DNA from 4 places in the Weizmannia sp. FSL K6-3076 genome. Region 3 is predicted to be linked to each of the others. Evidence: riboswitches for the same ligand, from Rfam matches in the RefSeq annotation. Region 3 holds a riboswitch; each other region holds the start of a gene.
What was found. Region 3 has a riboswitch for S-adenosylmethionine ahead of NSS95_RS01705 (bifunctional homocysteine S-methyltransferase/methylenetetrahydrofolate reductase). Riboswitches for the same ligand answer to the same signal wherever they lie in the genome.
Positions count from the first base shown of each region.

Region 1: another riboswitch for S-adenosylmethionine. It lies ahead of NSS95_RS12920 (5-methyltetrahydropteroyltriglutamate--homocysteine S-methyltransferase); the one in region 3 lies ahead of NSS95_RS01705 (bifunctional homocysteine S-methyltransferase/methylenetetrahydrofolate reductase).
Region 2: another riboswitch for S-adenosylmethionine. It lies ahead of NSS95_RS02735 (methionine biosynthesis PLP-dependent protein); the one in region 3 lies ahead of NSS95_RS01705 (bifunctional homocysteine S-methyltransferase/methylenetetrahydrofolate reductase).
Region 4: another riboswitch for S-adenosylmethionine. It lies ahead of NSS95_RS13630 (sulfite exporter TauE/SafE family protein); the one in region 3 lies ahead of NSS95_RS01705 (bifunctional homocysteine S-methyltransferase/methylenetetrahydrofolate reductase).

Region 1 covers NZ_JBBOWU010000001.1:2,686,121-2,690,333, reverse strand. Annotated here, with positions in the region: gene NSS95_RS12925 (L-lactate MFS transporter) at 1-618, shown strand, start outside; gene NSS95_RS12920 (5-methyltetrahydropteroyltriglutamate--homocysteine S-methyltransferase) at 722-1,825, opposite strand; SAM riboswitch class I at 1,962-2,064, opposite strand; gene NSS95_RS12915 (IS110 family transposase) at 2,361-3,584, opposite strand; gene NSS95_RS12910 (Bax inhibitor-1/YccA family protein) at 3,995-4,213, shown strand, end outside.
Region 2 covers NZ_JBBOWU010000001.1:598,208-602,420, reverse strand. Annotated here, with positions in the region: gene metC (cystathionine beta-lyase) at 1-589, opposite strand, end outside; gene NSS95_RS02735 (methionine biosynthesis PLP-dependent protein) at 586-1,701, opposite strand; SAM riboswitch class I at 1,779-1,898, opposite strand; gene NSS95_RS02730 (ABC transporter permease) at 2,007-3,146, opposite strand; gene NSS95_RS02725 (ABC transporter ATP-binding protein) at 3,137-4,033, opposite strand.
Region 3 covers NZ_JBBOWU010000001.1:360,870-365,082, reverse strand. Annotated here, with positions in the region: gene NSS95_RS01705 (bifunctional homocysteine S-methyltransferase/methylenetetrahydrofolate reductase) at 235-2,070, opposite strand; SAM riboswitch class I at 2,139-2,239, opposite strand; gene NSS95_RS01700 (hypothetical protein) at 2,281-2,907, opposite strand; gene NSS95_RS01695 (LCP family protein) at 3,078-4,037, opposite strand.
Region 4 covers NZ_JBBOWU010000001.1:2,858,241-2,862,453, reverse strand. Annotated here, with positions in the region: gene NSS95_RS13640 (purine/pyrimidine permease) at 1-545, opposite strand, end outside; gene NSS95_RS13635 (hypothetical protein) at 662-913, shown strand; gene NSS95_RS13630 (sulfite exporter TauE/SafE family protein) at 1,832-2,722, opposite strand; SAM riboswitch class I at 2,877-2,984, opposite strand; gene NSS95_RS13625 (amino acid permease) at 3,395-4,213, opposite strand, start outside.

The DNA of each region.
Region 1 (4,213 bases), 2.3 Mb from region 3:
ATCAAAGAAATGCTCAAAACGAAACAAGCTTACCTCTTATTCATCGTGTTCTTCACGGCGTGTATGAGCGGTTTATATCTGATCGGCCTTGTTAAAGACATCGGCACGGGGCTTGTCGGGCTGGATGTTGCGACGGCCAGCAATGCAGTGGCGCTGATTGCCGTCTTTAACACCATCGGGCGGCTCGTTCTCGGCGGTTTATCAGACCATGTGGGAAGAATGAAAGTGGTATCAGGGACGCTGCTCGCGACGGCCGTTGCGGTTTCCATTTTGAGCTATGCCCACTTAAATTTCGCCCTGTTCTTTATCTGTGTTGCTGCGATTGCTTTCGGTTTCGGCGGAAATGTCACCGTATTTCCGGCTATTATTTCAGACTTCTTCGGCCTGAAAAATCAAAGCGCCAATTATTCAGTGATTTACCAAGGCTTCGGCATCGGCGCATTATCCGGATCGGTCATCGCTTCCCTTCTCGGGGGCTTTATGCCGACATTCCATGCGATCACGATTCTCTGCCTGGTCTCTTTTGCGATTACGCTTTTCATTAAATCGCCGGCTGAAGAAGCAGCCCACGCACACGGGGTTCGGGGGAATGTCGGCCGTGCCCAGCATTCGCATTAAAGCAAGGGATGTGTGCTTCGATCATGAACAAGCAGACAGGAAAGGGATTCGTGCCTGCATCATGATAAAAAACCCGCTGGCTGCCCCAGCGGGTTTTCCCGGTTTATCCCCAAATTTCCTTTGCGGTATCCACAATATATTTTACTTTGTCCCACTGCTGCTCTTCTGTTAAAAGATTGCCGTGGTGGGTGGAGGAGAAGCCGCACTGGGTGCTGATGCAAAGCTGTTCGAGCGGTACATGCCTGGATGCTTCCCGAATCCGGTTTTTGATCAGCACTTTATCTTCAAGCTCTCCCTTTTTCGATGTGAAAATGCCAAGCACGACTTTCGGCCCGCCTTCCGGAATGTATTTCAACGGTTCAAACCCGCCGGAACGCTCATCGTCGTATTCAAGGAAAAACCCGTCTACTTTTTCATTTGCAAAGATTTTCGGGGCAATTTTATCATACGGACCTTCAAAAGCCCATTTCGACTGGTAGTTGCCGCGGCACAGATGGGTTGTGATGGTCAGATCATCCGGCTTGCCTTCCAGTACGCTGTTTGCTACATGTAAAGCGAGATCAATCAATCTTTCCCTTTCGAGCTCACTGTCTGCAAACGGCAGTTTCGGTGCACACAGGCCGGCAAGATAAACATCATCCAGCTGCAAGTAGCGGCAGCCGGCATCATAAAAAGCTTTGATCGCATCCCGGTAAGTTTGGATAATATCATTTGCGTATTCTTCAAGATCCGGGTAAATGTCTTCATTGCGGATTCCGGCATTGAAAAACTGATTCGGGCTTGGAATAGTCATTTTCGCAACCGCCCTGTCCCCGGCGATTTCTTTCAGCGCAATAAAATCTTTTATGTGCGGATGGTCCGGGTTAAAGGAGACTTTTCCGGTTACCCGGACGTCATAAGCTTCCGTTTCGATGCCGACAAACCGGTATCCATGGTTCGGCACATACCCTTTTACCCCGTTTAAATGTTCCATGAAATCCGTATGCCAGAATCTCCGCCGGAATTCTCCGTCCGTTACCGCTTCGAGGCCGACTTCAATTTGTTTGCTGACCAGGCGGCGGATTTCTTCATTTTCAATTGCACGCAAGTCTTCGGCCGGGATGGTTCCCGCTGCAAATTTTTCCCGCGCTTCGCGCAACCGGGCCGGGCGCAAAAAGCTTCCGACAATGTCTGCCCTGTACGGCGCTTTTGTTAATGTTTTCGTCATCATGATTCCCTCTTTCTGGATATTTTTTAAAGCAGCTGCTGTGCGCAGAAAAAATTGCTTTTAGCTGCATGGGCCCATTAAAAAACCTCTTCTGCAATAAGAAGAGGTATGGATTGCAAAACAGAACCGTCCGCTCTTCTTATCTTCAAGCAATTGCTTTCTGGAATTGGCACAGTTCTTTAAAAAAGACCGCTGCCGAGGCTTCAAAGGGCCAGTCCCTCCACCTCTCTGGATAAGAATTTTAAATATTATTTAGTTTAAATACACTTTAAATGTTCCACCCATTTTTGTCAAGGGCATTCGCAAAATTTTTTAAAATGGGACGGAAAGATTGAAATCAGGGGCGATGTGAAAATATAATAGTAATAAGAAAAACAAAGTCCTACGGTGTGATGTCAAGGGTTAAAAACAAGTGAATTGGAAATTTTGTTGGCTCTATGTCGTAAAAATGGCAATACTGAACTAAGCCTCCAGATAATTGGAATAATCTGGAAGTTTTCAAGTTCAGGCTATCGATGATGGTTACCTGGTTACCTCATCGCGTCACCTTCTTTTTCGGCGCATAAATTTGATCGTTGCGGAGCAGCGCATCGATCAGGCGCACCAGTTTTCTTGCCGTTAAGACGAGGGCGCGTTTGTGTGAGTGCTTATGCACCTCACGATATTTCTTTTGGTAAAAGGCGCGGTACTCAGGTTCGTGTCGCCGGACCAGATTGGCAGCCTCAACCAGGTAATACCGGAGATAACGATTGCCTGTACGCGCAAGCATTTTGTCATCAGCCTCAAAATCACCCGATTGGTGGCGGGGCCAGAACAATCCAGCAAATTTTGCGATCGCGGCTTGGTCGTCAAAGCGCTCAATGTCGCCGATTTCAGCGAGAATCCCAGCACAGCTCACCGGGCCTATTCCCGGAATGGTCTGGAGGGTATTCGGGATTCCATCAAGAACGCGGGCAATCGCCTTATCCAAATCCTTGATTTGGCGTTTAAGATGCCGGATGATCTCAATAGAACTGCCCAGGACCAAGTCAATCGAATCCTCCACACATTTAGAAAGCCGGTAAGAGGACCGGGCAGCTTTTTGGATGGATGCGGCCAAATCCTCGGGATCGCTAAAGCGGCCATGGCCTTTGGTCTGGAGATACATCGCTAAGTCCTCCAGAGGCATTTGGGCAATTTCATCGAGGCTATAGGCCTCAAGCAAAAATTCCGTTATGGCATGGCCGAAGACCGGTGTATCCACTTCAAGGTTAAAGGCACTGAATTTGAAAAACAGATGATTCAAAAATACCTGTTGTTCCCGGGTTAAACTTTGAATCAGGTGATAGCGCATCCGTGTTAACCGTTGAAGGGCAAGGTATTGTTCTGACTGAATCACGGATTTCGGCAATCTCCCGAAACGCAAGCGGTCCGCAATTACCCAGGCATCTTTGGGATCGGTCTTGTCCATCTCGGCATAAGCCTTTTTGAAATTTCTCACCAGCTTCGGATTCAGGGTAAACACCTTTGTACGACGCTGTTTCAGCTCGGGATCTTCATGGAAAAACATTGCCGGGTGCCAACTATACACAGATGTGGCCTCCATGGCGATCTGGATGGTGTCATCCGCCTCCGCATGTTGGAGGATGGCGTCTCTTAACTCAGAGGCACCGGGAAGATTGTTTGTCACCGTTTGGGTGGCCAACGTTTCCCCCATTCCATCCATCAGGCAGGCATCGAGGTTTTTGGAGCTCACGTCAATACCGACAAATAAGGGCATATGATTTCCTCCTCTCTGTATTGGGATCGATGGAATCGGACGCTTCGGGATATCCCCAGATGGCTTGCCGATCTGTCAGCCTCGCGTATGAGAACTCATCCGGGCCGTGGGCTGCCTGGAACTGCTCATTTCCAGCACGGAGATCCGGAGGAACGGCCTACGGGTTAGACGTTCAAGCAAGAACCTGGGGATGCAGACTTTTCGAGTAGTCAGGCTACAAGGAGGGGAAGCATTGACCCAAACGATCCTAAGACCATTATCCGGGAACATCGCGAAGCGTCCAAGTCCGAACTTGTATTCCGGGCGAGCCCGGAATACAAAATCTTATATTCACTTGTCAATGAGCAGCAGAATGAACTGGAAATTGACATCCACTTTGGATTTAAACTTATTATACGAGGAGGGATTTTATGGAGGCCATACAATCAAGGCCTGTATTCCAGAAAGTGCTTGGCGTCTTTGCCGTTTCACTGCTGTTTGCAACGGCGGGTTTATATACGGGGAGATTCATTCCGCCTGCGCTTATGATGCCGCTGATGGTTGCAGAAATTGCAATGGTCATCGCCGCTTTCTGGTTAAGAAGGAAAAAGAGCGTCGGGTATTTGTTCGTTTATGCTTTCACCTTTATT
Region 2 (4,213 bases), 240 kb from region 3:
TGTGCAGCACGATATCCGCCCCGAGTTCAAGCGGGCGCTGCAGGGCAGGCGTTAAAAAGGTGTTGTCGACAAAGGTGAGCGCCCCGGTTTCCTTTGCCAGTTCACTCACCGCACGGATATCCGTCACTTTTAAAAGCGGGTTTGAAGGGGTTTCCACATAAAAAGCCTTCGTGTTCGGGCGGACGGCCTGCCGCACTTCTTCAAGGTTGGTCATATCTACAAATGTATGTTCAATACCAAGCCGGGTCAGGACTTCTGTCACCATCCGGAACGTGCCGCCATACACATCTTCGGTGATGACAACATGGTCGCCCGCCGACAAAAGCAGAAACGCGGTTGAAATCGCCGCCATCCCGGAAGCAAACGCGAAACCTTTGACACCGCCTTCGAGTTCGGCGATGACATCCTCGAGCGCTTCCCTCGTTGGATTGAGCGAGCGGCTGTAATCGTATTTACCGAACTGGTCAATGTCCGCCTGGTGGTATGTCGAAGCATGCTGGATCGGTACACTCACAGCACCGGTCGCCGGGTCTATTTTATGGCTGTTATGTAAAAGCCTCGTTTGAAAAGAATAATCTTCATTTGTCATCGTGTTTGCACCCCTTCGTGAATGTTGGCAAAAGCTTTTTCAATATCTGCAAGCAAATCGCGTTCATTTTCAATTCCGACTGAAAAGCGCAAAAGGCAATTGTCTACGCCTGAAGCAATCCGTTTTTCTTCCGGAATGTCGGCATGCGTCTGTGTAGCCGGGTAAGTGATAAAACTTTCCGTCCCACCGAGGCTTTCGGCAAATGTAATCAAAGACAGGCCGCGTAAAAACGGGTCGACCCATGATTCTTCTTTTACACGGAAAGAAAGCATCCCGCCGCGGCCCGGATACAGCACATCTTTTACATCCGGATGCGCGCTTAAAAATGCCGCCACAGCTTTTGCATTTTTTTCGTGTTTTTCCATCCTAAGCGCCAGCGTTTTCATGCCGCGCATCAGAAGCCACGAATCAAACGGACTGAGGGTGGCGCCGGCACCGTTATGGTACAGAAAAAGCTGCTCGCAAAGTTCAGCACCCTTTGCCACGATCAGACCGGCCAGCACGTCGTTATGCCCGCCAAGATATTTCGTCGCGCTATGGACTACAATATCAGCGCCTTCTTTAATCGGCTGCTGCAAAAGCGGGGTGTAAAAAGTATTGTCTACAATCAGCAGGATTCCGTGCCTTTTCGCAATTTCAGCCACTGCGCCGATATCCGTCTGCTGCATGAGGGGGTTTGTCGGCGTTTCGAGGAAAATGGCTTTCGTTTTCGGGGTGATTTCTTGTTCAATATTTTCCGGGTTGCACGTATTCACGTACTTACAACAAAGCCCCCATTTTTTATATCCCTGCTCCAGCAGGCGGTAGGTGCCGCCATATAAATCATCACTCACAATCCACTCATCGCCGGCCTGGAACAAAGATAAAACAGTGAAAATCGCAGCCATGCCGGAACTGCACGCAAACCCGCGGTCCCCGCCCTCCAGATCCGCAATCGCTTCTTCAAGCAACTGGCGCGTCGGGTTGCCGGTACGGGAATAATCGAAACCGGTTGACTGCCCAATGCCTTCGTGGCGGTAAGCGGTAGAAAAATAAACAGGCGGGTTCACCGCACCTGTCACGCGGTCACTGCGGTTTCCGATTTGTGCAAGTTTTGTTTCTGTATGATACATGATGGACACTCCCTCACTTAAAATCAAAAAGCCTTCTCCAATAAGAAGAAGGCCATTCCTTTCGTGCATGAACCATCTTCTTATCTTTCAAGTTATGATCCCATAACTTGCAGGACTTAGCACCTTTTCAACGCGTAAAAGCATTGAAGGTTGCTGAGGCTTCATCGGGCCATTCCCTCAACCTCTCTTGATAAGAAAACACCAATATGAAATTTGCCATCAACGCCGCAAAAGAAATTACACAACGAACCTAAAAATTGCTTACGTTCAATTTATCCCTTTTTTTCGGATTCGTCAAGCTTTTTTTAAATTTTGTTTTTCTTATGGATAATCCATATGGTGAGAAAATAAAACAGCAAAGATGAAAGGAGAAGCGTAATGACTCCGTCTGTAGTATTGATATACTCATTCCTGAATTTTGCTGCACTTTCTCCATTCACTATATTCGGCACATCCACAAATGTAAAAGGGATGATATGCATAACAGCATACAACTTTGTCTTAAATCCGCTCATCATTTCCTCAAAACAAAAACAAGCCACCAAAACGAGCATCAGAAGCAATTGATTTCGAATAAAGGTATTTAAAAACTGCGTGAAAACAGAAATAAATAATAGAAGACATAGGATTAGTAAAAGCGATCTGCCCAAAAACCGGGCAATTGAAATCCACAATACTTCTGTCCCGTTTAAATTGATCGCCACAGGGTACTTCCAACTCCCCAAATGGCTTATGATGCTACCAATAATGAGCGCAACAACCAGGATAACAATCGTGATGGCAAGGCTGTAAACAAATGAAGTGAAGATTCTCGCATCCAATATTTTCTTGAGCTTCACTGGCAAAACATTTACAAAATGATTAATACCGCCTTGTTTGTCTCTTGTTGAAATATCACCAATTAAAACTGCAATGAGAAGAGGCATTAAGAACGGGAATACGTAAAAAAGAATACGATATGTAAAGTTAATACCCGGGGTTTCGAACGACTCTATTACCGGATGAATATTTTGTTTAAGCAGAATGGTATTGAGCTGTATTGCTTTTTCTGTCTGCGGAACAATTTTTTTATTACCAAAAACAATTGTTCCGGCATTAATCCCAGCAATTAATTTTTTATCTAAAGCGATCTGCAATTTCAGTTCTTGCTTCCAATCCCCTGCTTCATGAGCTTGTATTTGTTCTGTACGAAGGCGTAACTCCTCCTGCAAACCCGCAAGTGCTTTCTTCTTTGCTTCACTCTTATTTGGATTTGATTCCATGTGTGAAATGGCATTTTCCAGTGAGGATTTGTTATCCTGATATTCATTGAGCGGGTCCATTCTCTTTGCTCCCACGAAAGTAATTGCAAACAAAATGAAAACAATCAAAATAGCAGCAATAAAAACAGTCAAATTTTTTTTATTTCTAATGAATCGCAATGTCTCTAATTTGATTAGCCCCATTTATCTTCACCTTCGTATATTTCCTCATAAATTAGTTGGCTGCCTTTTTGCCCTATGAAAAATGATTTAAATTTCATGTCTTGTTCGAATGCCTGATTTACCACAAAGGAGCTTTTACTCGAATCTATCTCCGCCCATACTTCATTGGCTGTGGCATTTTTAATTTCTTCATCTTTAAATAGGGAAAGAACTTTATCCGCATCATTCCCATTCTCTAACTTAATGATGATGTATTTATTAAAGTCCGGATTATTTTTTCTGCTTTCGTAAACCATTCTTCCTTGCTTTAAAAAGATGACACGATCACATAATTCATCAACATTGTTCAGAATATGGGAAGAAAAAAATACAATTTTATTTTCATCTCTAAGTTGCTTAATGGATTTGCTTATCAGTTTAATATTGGATGGGTCCAGCCCATTCATCGGCTCGTCCATCAATAGCAAATCACAAGAACTGATCAAGCACATCCCAAATAGCAGCCTTTGCTGCATGCCAAGCGAATATTTTGAAACCCTTTTGTCGATATAGGAACCCATGCTTAATTTTTCAATAACAGCGCCACATTCTTGTTTGCTCTCCCATAATCTTTGTACAAGTTTTAAATGCTCTCTCCCTGTTAAATTTGGATACAATACTGTATGGTCTTGCAAAAAAAATATTTTTTTAAGGATTTTTTCCCGATGCATTTTATAATTCATGCCGTAAATACTAATTTCGCCTTTTGAAGCAGGAATCAGGTTGGATATCGCATTTAAAAGCGTCGTCTTGCCGGATCCATTTGGAGCAACCAGGCCAATAATCTCCCCTGGTTCAGCAGAAAAACTTATATCTTCCAAAATTTTTGACTTCTCTATCTCTACTGACACATTGTTTACCCTTAACAAAACAATCCCTCCCCCGTTAATTCACAAGATCTTATCACCTATTTTAATAGGCCGCAGCGCCATTGTCACCGAAATTTTTGCGTGGTGTCACCGAAAAAACAAACTGCTGCTGCACATATTGGCGGCAACCACCAAAAAAAGCGGGATTCTTTATGAATCCGCTCTATCCAGTCAAAAAAT
Region 3 (4,213 bases):
TTTGATATTGAGATTGCGACGTACGGTAACATTTGGTACCTGGCTGGGCCGCGTTCCGATGCTGGCGATGCCGGTGCCACTTTTGATTGAGTTTAAAGTGCATGCATCTCGCCGGGGCTGACGCCGGTCAAGGTTTCGTTTTGTCTTCTTGAGCTCTTTTCTTAATCTTGCAATTGGACAGTGCTATCAAAGTTTCACTTCAATGAATCCGCCTGTACTCTTTTCGTTGCAGTCTCAGACAATGCCTGCGCCTCGCACTGCTGTTTTTTCGTGGATGTAGCGCGTGCATTCCACTGTGAGTTCATAGCGTTCGAGCGGCGTAATCAGGTAAATGCCGTTGAAATAGGCGAGGGCCGCATCGATCAAGTTACGGCTGATCGCAAGGCTTTCTTCACGCGCTTTTGCAGGGTCGCCATTTGTTTTTTCCATCGCCGCCAAAATTTCATCCGTCAGTTTGATGCCCGGCACTTCATTGTGCAGAAAGACCGCGTTCCGGTAGCTGGTAAGCGGCATAATGCCAAGATAGATCGGCGCGTCCAAATGCTTCGTTGCTTCATGGATTTGCTCGATTTTTTCCGTGCTGAACACAGGCTGGGTGATAAAATAATCGGCACCGTGGCGGATTTTGCGCTCCAACCTCCCGACCGTTTTATCAAGATTGCGGACGTTCGGGTTAAATGCAGCCGCGACGGAAAAATTCGTTTTCCTGTGAAGCGATTTGCCGGAATGGGAGATGCCATCATTGAATTGCTTGATCATTGCGATCAGTTCCATGGATGACAAATCGTATACGCTCGTCGCTCCCGGGAAGTCGCCGATTTTTGTCGGATCCCCCGTGATGGCAAGCACCTGGTCAATCCCGAGCGCAGCAAGGCCCATTAAGTGCGACTGCAGCCCGATCAAATTACGATCACGGCATGTAATATGAACAAGCGGCCGGATGCCATGTTTCTCTTTTAAAATTGAAGCAATCGCTGTGTTGCTGATGCGCGGGCTTGCAAGCGAGTTGTCGGCCATTGTCAAGGCATCGATGCCGGCGTCGTGCAGCGCTTTTGCCCCTTCAAAAAAGCGAGTCGTGTTCAGCGTTTTCGGCGTATCCAATTCGACAATGACAGAGCGGCGCTTTTTTACGATTTCATGCAACGGTGGTTCGTGCTGCGCCGGGGCGGCTGCGATTTCAATTTTCGGTGGGCGGACCGTTTTTTCTGTGACAGGCAAAAGCCCCTGCACCCCGTCTGCGATTGCTTTGATGTGAGCTGGGGTCGTGCCGCAGCAGCCGCCGATCAGACGCACACCCTGTTCGACCAGTTTTTCGGCGCATGTTTTAAAATAATCGGCGTTATTTGTGAACGTGAACCGGCCTTCCTCGTAATCTAAAAGACTCGCATTCGGGTATGCGGACAAAAAGGCACGCTTCGGTATCGGGATTTCTTCGAACGCCTGGATCATGTGGTGCGGGCCGAGCCGGCAGTTCAGGCCGGTCACATCGGCGCCGCGGTTTTCAAGTTCCTTGAACGCGTCGCGGACCGGGGTTCCGTTTTGGAGCACGCCCGGTTCGATAAGCGAGAACTGGGCGATGACCGGGACATCCGCTTCTTTTTTCGCAATGTCAACGACCGTATACAGTTCTTCCGCGTCAAAATACGTTTCCAAAAGCAGGGCATCAACTCCTTCGTCCAGGAGGTGAAAAATCTGCTCGCGGAACGTACGCTTGATTTCGGCAAGTGTTGCTTCGGTTTTGCGCTGGCCGCGGATACCGCCGACTGTGCCGAGTATAAATGTGTCACGGTTTGCCGCCTCTTTTGCAATCCGGACGGCCGCTTTGTTGATGTCTTTTACTTTTTCATCCAGTCCATACTGTGCAAGCTTGATATAGTTGGCACTGTACGTGTTGGTCTGGATGACCGATGCGCCAGCTTCGATATAGGCGCGGTGGATCGCGTGGATGTCTTCCGGGTGGCTCAGATTGAATGACTCATAACATGTGTCGGCGCCGTATGCATACAGCAGCGTCCCCATTGCCCCGTCCGCAACAAGGATGCGGTTTTTTAACGTTTCGAGAAAGTCCAACTTTTTACACTCCCTTTGCATGATATGAAAAAAGCCTCCCGGAAAAGGAGGCAAGATGATAACATGGCTCCTTATCTTTTCAGGTATACCTGTTGGATTTAGCACCGTGCCGTATGGCTGGTTGCTGAGGTTTCATCGGGCCAAGTCCCTCCGCCTCTCTTGATAAGGCTATTTAATTGAACGTACTTAAAATTTTGACTTATTTATACTTTACACTTGTTCGGGTGACATGACAAGGGGGAAATTGAAATTCATATTGGATGCGGTTTCGCCCCTATTGTCTAATTGGCTTTCTTTTGTCTTTTTGAGCTCTCCAAAAGGACAATTTGCTCTTGGTCCGACTCTCTTTTGTCTTTTTGAGCTCTCCAAAAAGACAATTTGCTCCCGGTACGGCTTTCTTTTGTCTTTTTGAACTCTCCAAAAAGACAATTTGCTCCTGGTCCGGCTTTCTTTTGTCTTTTTGGGCCCTTCAAAAAGACAATTTGCTCTTGGTCCGGCTTTCTTTTGTCTTTTTGAGCCCTTCAAAAGGACAATTTGCTCTTGGTCCGGCTTTCTTTTGTCTTTTTGAGCTCTCCAAAAAGACAATTTGCTCCCGGTACGGCTCTCTTTTTTCTTTTTGAACCCTTCAAAAAGACAATTTGCTCTTGGTCCGGCTTTCTTTTGTCTTTTTGAGCCCTCCAAAAGGACAATTCGCCCCTGATCCGACTCTCTTTTGTCTTTTTGAGCTCTCCAAAAGGACAATTTGCTCCTGGTCCAGCTCTCTTTTGTCTTTTTGAGCTCTCCAAAAGGACAATTTGCTCCTGGTCCGGCTTTCTTTTGTCTTTTAGAGCTCTCCAAAAGGACAATTTGCTCCCGGTACGGCTCTCTTTTGTCTTTTTGAACCCTTCAAAAAGACAATTTGCTCCTAGTCCGGCTTTCTTTTGTCTTTTTGAACCCTCCAAAAGGACAATTTGCTCCCGGTACGGCTTTCTGTCTGCAACAAAAAAAAGAGCCGGAACCGGCCCCTGTTATTCATCCAAAAACTGTTTGATGGCTTCTATATTTTTTTCTTTGTCCACTTCGAGTGCGGCGCCGACGCCCGGATAGCTGACATTGGTATAGGTGCCGGCAACCGGTACGGTCATTGTTTTTACCTTGAGGTTGCCTCCGACGGCGTCTTTGGCGAGCGCAAGAATGTTCATTTTGCTCATATTGGTGGCAATATACGGCTGAATGGTTCCAAGCAGTTTCGGCGCTTTGGCGATACCGTTCACGCTGAAAACTTCAGATTGGAGCGCTTTAAGCACTTTTTGCTGGCGGGCAACCCGGCCAAAGTCGCCTTGCGCGTCATGTCTGAATCGTGCGTAGGCGAGCAATTGTTTCCCATGCATCAGCTGTTTTCCAGGATAAAGCGTCAAGCCGATGTTTTCCGACATTTTATGTTCCACGTTCATTTCAATGCCTTGAGGCGCCAGGGTATCGACAATTTTAACAAAACCTTGGAAATCGACAAGTGCATAATATTGCACATCAATGTCAAAATTGGTTTTGAGTGTTTGACGCAGCAATTCAACACCCTTTTTTTGATTCTTCAGATTGCCAAGATAGTAGGCTGTGTTAATTTTATAGTTTCTATACCCCGGAATTTCGGCATAAATGTCACGCATAATCGAAATGAGCTTCACCTGGTTATTCTTCGGGTCATATTGGGCAATCATGATGGTATCGGTTCTTGAATCTTCTTGCCCGCGCCGATCAATTCCGAGAAGGAGAATATTGGTGCGGCCATTTGCATCCTTTTTACCGTTAAATTCCAGATTGTCCATATTTAAGGCATCATTCGGGTCTGTCTGATGAACGCCAGCGTAGTATTGATAGGCTGTGTAACCCGCGCCGGCGACGATGAGCAGTAAAAAGAGCATAAGGAACACTCTGCGCCAGCGGACTCTTGACCGTTTTTTCTTTTTTTTCGCTACTCTTGACTCCATAGAATCCCTCGTTTTAGTAGTCTGTCTTCATTATTATTATCTAAAAGCGGCAATTTGTCACGAAGATTTTGATGAAATTTTGTTATTTTTGTCGAGATCATAATTTGTGGGGGATTTCACATAACTTTCATCCAAAGTTAAGGCGTTTTTTATTTTCCAGCGGTATATTGATGTTT
Region 4 (4,213 bases), 2.5 Mb from region 3:
CACGGTTTCTTTACATGGCCAAAATAGAATGTAAGCAATACGGTGACAAGGCTCAAAACGGCAACAAGCGGCCGGACTTCCTGATGGGCACCCGTAATGCCGAGCATCCCTTTCATAAAAGAGCCGCTCAACTGCAGCACCAACAACAGCAAATAAATAAATGTCACTACCGGCGTAAACAGTTTATTTAATTGGTCCACAAGTCCGGTAAAAGCGAGCAGGAAGAAAAAGATGCCGGTTACAATCAGTGCGCCTGCCAAATATTGCAGAGATTCAGTGCTTGAACTGTACAAGCTGCCGACAAGCCCTGCATAAATGGCAAACACGCTCCACCACAACCCGGCCGGCCCTTCATTGATGGGCATTCTGTGGCCGAAAATTCCTTGCAAAAGGCCGCCGATCCCGAGTACAAAAAGCGTCCGCTGCACAAACAGGGCAGTCTCACCTGCACTGAAATGGAAAGCATCCGCAATGGCAATCGGGGCCGCGATCGACCCGGCGATCATAAATGCCATCCATTGCAGCGACGAAATCAATGTTTTCATAGACACACCGTTCTTTCCGTTCAAAAAATGGAAAATACCAGTAAATATAATTATAGCAAAACAGGTTTTACATTTTAAACATAAAACACTTCGCCGATGGGGGAGGGATAGCGGGCATGGCGGACAGCGGCATAAACAGGGGTTGCAAACCGGACGGGGCGCGGGTTAAGCCATGTTTTTTGATTTGCAAAAAGTTCTTGGTCGGTCTTCATGCAGAACGCTTCTCGTATGAACTTGTTAATAAAAGAAGTTTGCGGCTGCCTTCACTTAGGTGTGCTATGATGGTTTTTCATTTTTTGCTGGTGCTGTATGGTAGCGGCATGGCCGGTTATGTTAAGGAAGCGAGCAAAAAAGTCGTTGTTTCTTAACATAGAGGCCGTCTATGTTGAGGAAGCGAACAAAAATTGCCTTGTTCCTTAACATAGAGGCCGTCTACGTTAAGGAAGCGAGCGAAAAAGGTGCTGTTCCTTAACATAGAGGCCGTCTACGTTAAGGAAGCGAGGTCAAAAGTCGTTGTTCCTTAACATAGAGCCCGTCTACGTTAAGAAAGCGAGCGAAAATAGCTTTGTTTCTTAACATAGAGGTCGGCTACGTTAAGGAAGCGAGCGAAAATTGCGTTGTTCCTTAACATAGAGTACGTCTACGTGAAGAAAGCGAGCAAAAAAGGTGTTGTTTCTTAACATAGAGGCTGTCTACGTAAAGGAAGCGAGGTAAAAAGACATTGTTCCTTAACATAGTGCACGTCTACATTAAGGAAGCGAGCAAAAAAAGTGTTGTTTCTTAACATAGAGCCCGTCTACGTTAAGAAAGCGAGCAAAAAAGACGTTGTTCCTTAACATAGAGGCCGTCTATGTTGAGGAAGCGAGGTCAAAAGGCGTTGTTCCTTAACATAGAGCCCGTCTACGTAAAGGAAGCGAGCGAAAAAGACGTTGTTTCTTAACATAGAGTGCGTCTACATTAAGGAAGCGAGGTAAAAAGACATTGTTCCTTAACATAGAGCATGTCTACATTAAGGAAGCGAGAAAAAATTATATTGTTCCTTAACATAGAGGCCGTCTACGTTAAGAAAGTTCGGTAAAAAGATGTTGTTTCTTAACATAGAGGTCGTCTACGTAAAGGAAGCGCGGTAAAAAGACGTTGTTTCTTAACATAGAGCGCCTCTACATTAAGGAAGCGAGCAAAAAAGGCACTGTTCCTTCAAATAGAAGCGTCTATGTTCATTCTTTGCCAAAATTTGTTTAGGTAAAAACAATCCGGGCAATGGATCCCTTGCCCGAAAACATTCCTTATTCTGTGACGCTTACGCTGGCGCTGGCAACTGCCCGTTTGTGTCTTCTGATTGTATAGAAAATGAGGATGGCCCATATTGCCGCAATGGCTGTATAGGTAACGCCGTACCAGCCGCTACCGGCGCCCGCCATTTTTAATAAAGTTTGCACGTTGCTGAACACAATCATGCCGCTGACAATGACAGCCAGCAAATGAGCCGGTAAAATTTTAACCAGATAGGCTGCAATCGGCGCGGCGATCAGGCCGCCAAGCATGAGGGCGATCGTCCAAATCCAGTTAATTTGCATAGCGCCGAGGGATAAGAGGAAACCGATGCTTGATGCCAAGGATACAGCAAATTCACTAGTATCCACCGAGCCGATCACTTTCCGCGGTTCGATGTCATTTCTGGACAGCAAAGCCGGTGTGGCGATAGGGCCCCAGCCACCGCCCCCCGTTGCATCAAAAAATCCTGCGACAAAGCCAAGTGGGATAAAAAATATGTTTGACCTGGTTTGCTTTTTGACTTTCGACGCCCCGCGCGTATTGAACAGAAACCGGGTAAGAATATAGAGGCCAAGGGCGATCAGAAAAATAGAAATGTACGGTTTTAATGTGCTTGCAGGAAGATGGCTAAGCACGGTTGCCCCGAGAAAGGCGCCGACAGCTCCAGGTACAACCAGTTTCCAAATGATCCCTTTATCGACATTCCCAAATTTCATATGTGAAACTCCGGAAGCCGCCGTTGTAAAAACTTCCGCCAAATGCACAGAAGCTGACGCGACAGCCGGCGCAATCCCGAAAGCTAGCAAAAGTGAGGTTGAAGTCACCCCGTAACCCATTCCAAGAGATCCATCCACCAATTGCGCGGCAAGGCCGACAAGTGCTAAGATAATTAATTTTTGCATGTTCAAGTTCCTCGCTTTCTTCATTCATAAATTTAATTCATCCTGATGTAGAGGAATTATACGCATCAGGGCCTATCCTGGTTCAAACGGCCGGCCTTGCAGAAATAAAAAACTTTCCGCCATTTTTACGGAAAGACAGCGAGTAAAGGATAAGCGCTTATCTTTCAAAATGGTACCCATTTTGCTGGAATTGGCACCTTGCTGCTCGCTGCAGGTTGCCGGACTTCATCGGGCCAGATCCCTCCGTCGCTCTTGATAAGTTATTTGTTGTTTAAAATTTTATCAGAAAATAAATGGAAGTCAATATAATTATTTCAAGTTTTTTTATCGGATTTATCCGAATGGAGGGATAAAGAAAAAAACTCCCTATCAGATCACGCTCTGTCGGGAGTTTTTTTTCTTTACGCTGATTGGTTTTTTTAAAGCAGGTTCAGAACCAGGCGGGGCATCATGGCCGCTTTCATTTGCTTCACAAAACGAAAAAGAGTCCAAACGGGTTGGCGTGCCGCCCATTCTGGCAGTTTGACACGCCGTGCACACCGTGTCTGTCCTCTCACCGCCAAGGGAACCGGTTTTATCAACACCGCTTGTTTGTGCTCGCTTATCGCGCAGTTGTATTTCTGTCCTCTCCCTGCCCAAAAGACCGGTTTTATCAACACAGCCGGCTGGAGCCTATTCCTTTCCTTTGATTCTCAGTGACAGGACGACGAGCACGATTAAAATAGCAAGGCAGACGCTTGTTCCAATCGGGTTTCCGCCGCCCAGCAAAAAGGACAGGAAAATGCCTGCCAGTGCAAGCAGCGCAATCCAGACCATGAAAGGATACCCTTTTACACGGAAGGAAGGCAATTTTGCATACGACTTCCGGAGCCGCAGTTCGGCTGCGCAGATGGCGATCCAAACAAGGACGACGGTAAATCCCGGGATGGTCATCAAATAGCTGATGACCTCATTCGGCGTAAGATAGGCCAGAATCACGCCGGCTAAAATAAACAGTGAGGTCAGCAAAATACTAATGAGCGGGACGCCTTTCCGGGAAATTTTTAAAAAGGCGTGCGGCGCTTCTCCGGACTGTGCCATGTTAAACAGTGTGCGTGAAGTGGCATAAATGCCGGAATTGGCGGCAGAAAGAACGGCCGTCAAGAGCACAAAATTCATCACATGGGCGGCAGCGGGGATCCCTGTGCGGCTGAATACCTGTACAAACGGGCTTTCCACGGAAGAAACCTGATTCCACGGGACAATGCCACAAATGACCAGGATTGGCAAAATATAAAAAAGCATGACACGAATAACGGTCTGTTTAATCACACGCGGCAACACTTTCTCGCTGTCTTTTGTTTCCGAAACGGTAACGCCGATCAGTTCCGCCCCGCCGTATGAAAACATAACGATCAGAAAAGCATTGAACGTACCGTGAAGCCCGTTCGGAAAAAAGCCGCCGTGCGCGGTATAGTTGGACAGCGTGGAAGATGTCCCGGGGAATAAACC